2 regions of the Terrabacter sp. C0L_2 genome follow, and region 1 is predicted to be linked to the other one. Evidence: predicted binding sites of a transcription regulator. Region 1 holds the regulator's gene; the other holds the start of a gene.

Region 1 (3,409 bases):
GGTCCCGCGATGAGGGTGAGCGGCGTGCGCAGCTCGTGGCTGACGTTGGCGAAGAAGTCGGTCTTGGCGGCGTCGAGCTCGGCCAGGGCCTCGGCGCGGTGCCGCTCGTCCTGGAGGCTGCGGATGCCGCTGAGAGCGCTCGCCACGTGGGAGGCGCACAGCTCGGCGTACGTCCGCAGCTGCGCGTCCCAGGGCCGCTGGGGGTTCTCGGTCAGCAGCAGGTGTGCCGTCGGCTCGGTGAGGCCGGGCTCGACGACGGGCACGACGTGCACGCGTCGCCCTTCACCGTCGACGGACGGGACGTCGTCGCCGGGCGGCCCCCAGCGCAGGTCGCTCGTGACGTGGTCGTGCCGGTGCGAGCGCAGGACGTCGAGGGTGCGGACGCGCACGTCCTCGGGCGTCCTGGCGTCGGAGAGGGCTGCGGCGAGGCTCGAGGAGACCTCAGCGCGACGCTCGGCGAGCACCTTGGCCGTCGTCTCGGTGGCGACGTTGAGCACGCCGACGACGGCACCGGACTCGTCGTGGATGGCGCCGTACGACCACGTGAAGTAGGCCTCCTCGAGGAAGCCCGCGCGGTCGACGACGAGCAGCTCGTCCTCGACCCACGTCGCGGCGCCACCGCCCGTGACCTCGGCGAACATCGGGCCGATGACGTCCCAGACCTCGGGCCAGACGTCACGCACGGGCCGCGCCCACGCACCGGGGTGCTTGCTCTCGCCGAGCAGGGAGCGGTAGCCGTCGTTGTAGACCATGACGAGGTCGGGTCCCCAGCACACGAGGATGGGGAAGCGGGACGACAGGCTGACGTCGACCATGACGCGCAGCGTGTCGGGCCACGACTCGAGCGGGCCGAGCGGCGTCGCCGCCCAGTCGGTGCGCTCGAACAGGCTCGACATCTCGCCCTGGTACGCGGACCCGTCGGCAGGGAGGTGCGCCTGTGAGGAGCCCGGGAGGTTGCCCTCCGGATGGTGCGGGGTCACACGACCTCCGGGAGTGGGATCAAGATGCAGCCTCCGGCGGCTTCAAACGGGCGCGCCCCATCTGCTTGAGGCCGCAGCACAGTCTGTCACACGCCAACGGCCCGGCGGCCCGCTACGCGGAGGTGCACCCCCCGCGACGCGGGTGCCCTCCGAGAGGCCCCGGCTCGCTCAGCGCTCGGGTCGCCACACGACGAGGGCCTGCGAGGAGTGCGGCCGCGGCGGCCGCTGGCCGGGGCGCACGGCCACGACCTCGCCCCTCGGGCCCACCGCAAAGACGCGGGCCCCCGACGACAGCGCGACCTGGGCGGCCGCCAGCTCGGAGGTCAGCTCCTCGACCCGGGAGCGGAGAGCTGCGACGTGGTTCTCGAGGTCGAGGATGCGCTGGATGCCGGCGAGCGACACCCCCTCCTGCGACAGGCGCTGCACCTCGCGGAGCAGCTCGACGTCGCGCGTGCTGTAACGGCGCCCGCCGCCGCGCGTGCGCGACGGCGAGACGAGCCCGAGGCGGTCGTACTGACGCAGCGTCTGGGCGTGCATGCCGGCGAGCTCGGCCGCGACGGAGATGACGAAGACCGGGGCGTCGTCGTCGTGCCCGCCGGTGCGGGCGCTCTTGCGGGCCATCATCGCCACCTCCTCTCGTCGGCTCTCGTCGGCTCTCGTCGGGCTCTCGTCAGGCTCGGGCGCGCTGGAACAGGTCGGCGCGCGGGTCGTGGCCGTCCTCGGCCGCGGCCATCTTCTCGACGGCCTCGCGCGCCTCGTCGGTCAGCCGCTGCGGCACGACGACCTGCACCTTGGCGAGCAGGTCGCCGACGTGGTCGCCGCGCTTGACCCCACGGCCCTTGAGCCGGAGGACGCGGCCGCTCGGCGTGCCGGGAGCGACCTTGACCTTGACCGAGCCGCCGTCGAGCGTGGGCACGGCGACGGTCGCGCCGAGCGCGGCCTCGGCGAAGGTGACCGGGAGGTCGAGCGTGAGGTTGTCGCCGTCGCGCCCGAAGACCGGGTGCTTGTCGACCGAGACCGTCAGGATCAGGTCACCGGCCGGGGCGCCAGGGTCGCCCTGACGGCCCTTGCCGCGCAGACGGATCCGCTGACCGTCCTTGACGCCCGCCGGGATGCGGGCGTTGATGCGCCCGAGGTCGGGCGAGCTGAGCGAGACCGTGGAGCCCTGCACGGCGTCGCGGAAGGCGATGTGGGTGCTCGCCTGGACGTCGGCGCCGGGGCGCGGGCCGGGCGTCGCGCCGTAGCCGCCATAGCCGGCACCGGGGGCCCCGCCGCCGAACATCTGGCCGAGGATGTCCTCGAGGTTGGGCTGGCCACCACCCGCTCCACCGGTGTTGAAGCGGACGCGCTGGCCACCGGGGCCACCCGCGCCACCGAAGGCCGAGAAGATGTCCTCGAAGCCGGCACCCTGACCGCCGGCGCCACCCGCGGTGAAGCGGGCGCCGCCGTGGGACATGGCACGGATCGCGTCGTACTCGCGGCGCTTCTCGGGGTCGGACAGCACGGCATACGCCTCGCCGACCTCCTTGAAGCGCTCCTCGGCCTTGGCGTCCCCGACGTTGTGGTCGGGGTGCATCGTGCGCGCGACCTTGCGGTAGGTCTTCTTGATCGTCGCGGCGTCGGCGTCCTGGGGCACGCCGAGGATCGCGTAGAAGTCCTTCTCGAACCAGTCCTGACTAGCCATGGCGCACCTCCTCCTTCGCGGTGACTCTCACGCTGCTCCCATCATCGGGTATGCCGCCGGGCTGCGTGTGCAGCCCGGCGGCGGACGTCTCAGGTGGGGTCGGCAACCGACACCCGCGCGGCCCGGACGAGCCGGTCACCGATGCGGTAGCCCGGCTGCAGCACCTGCACGACGGTGGTGCCCGTCGCGCCCTCGGGGAGCTCGGCCTCGACGTGCATGAGGGCCTCGTGCACGTTGGGGTCGAACTCCTGCCCGGCCTCGCCCAGGCGCTCGACGCCGTAGCGGCCGAGGGTGGACTCGAGCTTGTCGGCGATGGCCGCGAACGGGCCACCGGCGAGGTCGCCGGCCTGGCGCGCCATGTGGATGTCGTCGAGCACCGGCAGCAGCGACTCGACGACGCTGCCCACCGCGGTGTGCCGGATGACCTCGCGGTCGCGGTCGACGCGCTTCTTGTAGTTGACGTACTCGGCCTGCAGTCGCTGCAGGTCCGCGAGCAGCGTCGCGGCCATGGTGTCCTCCTCGGCGAGGGCGACGCCCTCCTCCGGGTCGGAGGACGGAGCGGACTCGCCTGCGGGGTGGTCGAACTCGTCCTCGCCACCGGGCTCGGACGAAGCGCCCGGGCCGCCCTCGTAGTACGTGTGGTGGCGCTCCCCGTGCTGGGACTCGCCGGAGCCGCCCCGGGGCGGGGTGCCGGCGGCGTCGCCGCCGGCACCCGTCGCGCCCGTGCCGGTCACGTCGGGCTGCT
Region 2 (3,409 bases), 1.6 Mb from region 1:
GTGCAGCTCGTCCTCCATGTGGAGCAGGCGGCTGGACTCCTCCTCGGTCAGCTTGAACACCGGGATGCCGGTGCTCGCAGCCAGGACCTCGGCGATGAGCTCCTCGTCGACCTCGGCCACGACGTCCATGTCGCCCGACTTCCACTGGGCCTCACGGGCAGCCTTCTCCTGGCGGAGGCGCTTCTCGTCGTCGCGGACGCGGGCCGCGCGCTCGAAGTCCTGGCCGTCGATGGCCGACTCCTTCTCGCGCACGAGGGCCGCGATCTTCTCGTCGAACTCGCGCAGGTCCGGCGGAGCCGTCATCCGGCGGATGCGCAGTCGCGCGCCCGCCTCGTCGATGAGGTCGATCGCCTTGTCGGGCAGGAAGCGGTCGTTGACGTAGCGGTCGGCCATGTTGGCCGCCGCGACGAGCGCGCCGTCGGTGATCGTCACGCGGTGGTGCGCCTCGTAGCGGTCACGCAGACCCTTGAGGATCTCGATGGCGTGCGGCAGCGTCGGCTCCTGCACCTGGATCGGCTGGAAGCGCCGCTCGAGGGCCGAGTCTTTCTCGATGTGCTTGCGGTACTCGTCGAGCGTCGTCGCACCGATCGTCTGCAGCTCACCGCGGGCGAGCATCGGCTTGAGGATCGACGCGGCGTCGATGGCGCCCTCGGCGGCACCCGCACCGACGAGCGTGTGGATCTCGTCGATGAAGATGATGATGTCGCCGCGGGTGCGGATCTCCTTGAGGACCTTCTTCAGCCGCTCCTCGAAGTCACCGCGGTAGCGGCTGCCGGCCACGAGCGAGCCGAGGTCGAGGGTGTAGAGCTGCTTGTCCTTGAGCGTCTCGGGCACCTCGCCCTTGACGATGTCCTGGGCGAGGCCCTCGACGACGGCGGTCTTGCCGACGCCGGGCTCACCGATGAGGACGGGGTTGTTCTTCGTGCGGCGGGACAGCACCTGCATGACCCGCTCGATCTCCTTCTCACGCCCGATGACCGGGTCGAGCTTGCCCTCGCGGGCCGCCTGCGTGAGGTTGCGACCGAACTGGTCGAGCACGAGGGAGCCCGCGGGCGTGCCCTCTGCCTGGCCCTGGCCGACGCCGGCGCCGGCCTTCTCGCCGCTCTGGCCACCCTGGTAGCCGGAGAGCAGCTGGATGACCTGCTGGCGGACCTTGTTCAGCTCCGCGCCGAGCTTGACGAGGACCTGGGCGGCGACGCCCTCGCCCTCGCGGATCAGACCGAGCAGGATGTGCTCGGTGCCGATGTAGCTGTGGCCGAGCTGGAGTGCCTCGCGGAGCGAGTACTCGAGAACCTTCTTCGCGCGGGGCGTGAAGGGGATGTGGCCGGTCGGGGCCTGCTGCCCCTGGCCGATGATCTCCTGGACCTGGGCCCGGACCGCTTCGAGCGAGATGTCGAGCGATTCGAGGGCCTTCGCGGCGACGCCTTCGCCTTCGTGGATCAGACCCAGGAGGATGTGCTCGGTCCCGATGTAGTTGTGGTTGAGCAGGCGTGCTTCCTCCTGCGCGAGGACAACCACCCTTCGGGCCCTGTCGGTGAACCGTTCGAACATGTTCTTCTCCTGACTGATCGAGAGACATCTCGATGCTATCCGTGCCCGCTGTGGACGAGCACACCCCGACCAACGCGAGGCGTGCGCGTCCTGTTCCCCATCCTGAGCGTGATCGGCTCAGGTTCCGCCTCTGTTCGCCGTGAGCGGACATCTTGCCCGGTCCCGAGGGGACGGCGGCGGCGCGGGGCCTACCCAAAGGCATACCCCGGACCGGCGACGCGGGGTCGCGAGCAGGGGCGCGCCGCCTGCTCGCGCCAGGACGCTCTTCGTCCGCCGGGGCGGAGTTGTCGTGGTGATTCCGCCTCCCCAACCTCGGTTTCTCCGCCCGGGCGAAGTTGTCGGTTGCGGATCGCACGGCAGGGCCCACCTTCTTCGCCGGGGCGGAGTTGTTGGGGTGCCTGGCCTCCTGAGGCCTCGGTTTCTTCGCCGGGGCGGAGCTGTTGCGGTGCCTGGTTTCCTAAGGCCTCGGTTTCTTCGCCGGGGCGGAGCTGTTGCGGTGCCTGGTTTCCTAAGGCCTCGGATTCTTCGCCGGGGCGGAGTTGTTGCGGTGCCTGGCCTCGTGAGGCCCTCGGTTTCTTCGCCGGGGCGGAGTTGTCGAGGTGGCGGCTGAACCGGGGAGGCGCGTCGTCATGCAGGCAGCGCGAGGTCGCCTGCTCGGTCGGCGAAATGACGGCGCCACTCGTCCTTGAGAGGAGGCACGGTCATGCCCCGTTGCCGCATGGCGCGGGTGATGCGTCCGAGCGTTCGCGCCGGCGTGCTGTGGATGTCCTTGGACACGATCACCAGACGCCGCACGCCACCGTCGTCGAGCTCCTCGTCGCGGTCGATGTCGTGGTGCCACTGCTCCTCTGACTCCGCGTGGTGGCGTCCGTCGTACTCGATGATCAGTCGGTGAGCCAGGTAGGCGAGGTCGTAACGCCGGAGCAGTGTCCCGTCGCTGTCGTGCACCCGGTGGTCGACCTCCGGTTCCGGCAGCCCTGCCAGGACGATGAGGAGGCGCAGCTTCGTCTCCATCGCCGAGTCGACGCCGGCGCGAACGAGCCGCGCCGCGCGCCGAGCCAGCCTCGAGTGCGGACCGCTGTGCTTCTCGGCAAGGGTGACGAGGTGGTCGGGCGTGAAGCGTTTGCGCCGGCCCAAGGAGTCACCGAGGATGACGAGGTCGACGAGTCCGAGCAGGTGGCTCATGTCGAGGAAGGTCTGGATCGGGCCGGTCACGGGCAGCCCCCTCCACCGCACGACGTGCTGTCGCGCCTTGGGCCGATGGGCAGCGATGCCGAAACATTGGGCTCGCATGCGCGGATAGGTCACGTGGACGTCGGGGTGATCCGGCACCACGCCGCCCCACAGGCGCGCCGCCGTGTGGTGCGAGAGATAGCTCCCCGGTTCGGCCAGCAGCAGCGCTCCCTCCGCGAGTAGTCGGTGGGTCACCGGGGTCTGGGCCGCGACGTAGACCCCGCGGAAGAGCGCCCGATGCGCCCGGCGGAAGCGCCAGTCGCTCAGATGGTCCCCGGCCTCGTCCGCGCGTAGGAATGGGCTGTCGCTCGGCTTGGTGGCGTCGAACTCCATTGCGCCACTGTGGAACACGCGGACCTCTCCGCGTCGCGGTCATCCACAGTGCGCCGTCCTGGTGCCTGCCCTTCTACGCCAGGGCGGACTTCTCGTGGTGGTTCGGGGTGCTCACGCCTCAACTACTGCGCCGCGGCGGAGAAGCCGGGGTGGGGCGCGTGCAGGGGGCGGATTTGTCCGCCCGGGCGGAGAAGCCGAGGTGGCTGGGGGTGCCCGGGCCTCGATCTCTCCGCCCGGGCGGAGGAGCGCGGGGTCGCGGGCGGGGGGCGTCGAGCCTGCGCTCGCCACACGG

Evidence for each region. Region 1 encodes HspR, which represses chaperone genes until heat shock. Its sites were predicted from a motif close to AAGTTGAGTCNNNNNGACTCAACTT; they were not measured.
Region 2: a site for HspR is predicted at 1,651-1,675, ahead of U5C87_RS08955 (ATP-dependent Clp protease ATP-binding subunit). Genes of this name have one in related genera too.

What each region holds. Positions count from the first base shown of each region.
Region 1 covers NZ_CP143557.1:277,531-280,939, forward strand. The annotation lists gene U5C87_RS01330 (ATP-binding protein) at 1-896, opposite strand, end outside; gene U5C87_RS01335 (heat shock protein transcriptional repressor HspR) at 1,149-1,601, opposite strand; gene U5C87_RS01340 (DnaJ C-terminal domain-containing protein) at 1,651-2,664, opposite strand; gene U5C87_RS01345 (nucleotide exchange factor GrpE) at 2,754-3,409, opposite strand, start outside.
Region 2 covers NZ_CP143557.1:1,924,099-1,927,507, forward strand. The annotation lists gene U5C87_RS08955 (ATP-dependent Clp protease ATP-binding subunit) at 1-1,551, opposite strand, end outside; gene U5C87_RS08960 (DUF559 domain-containing protein) at 2,179-3,117, opposite strand.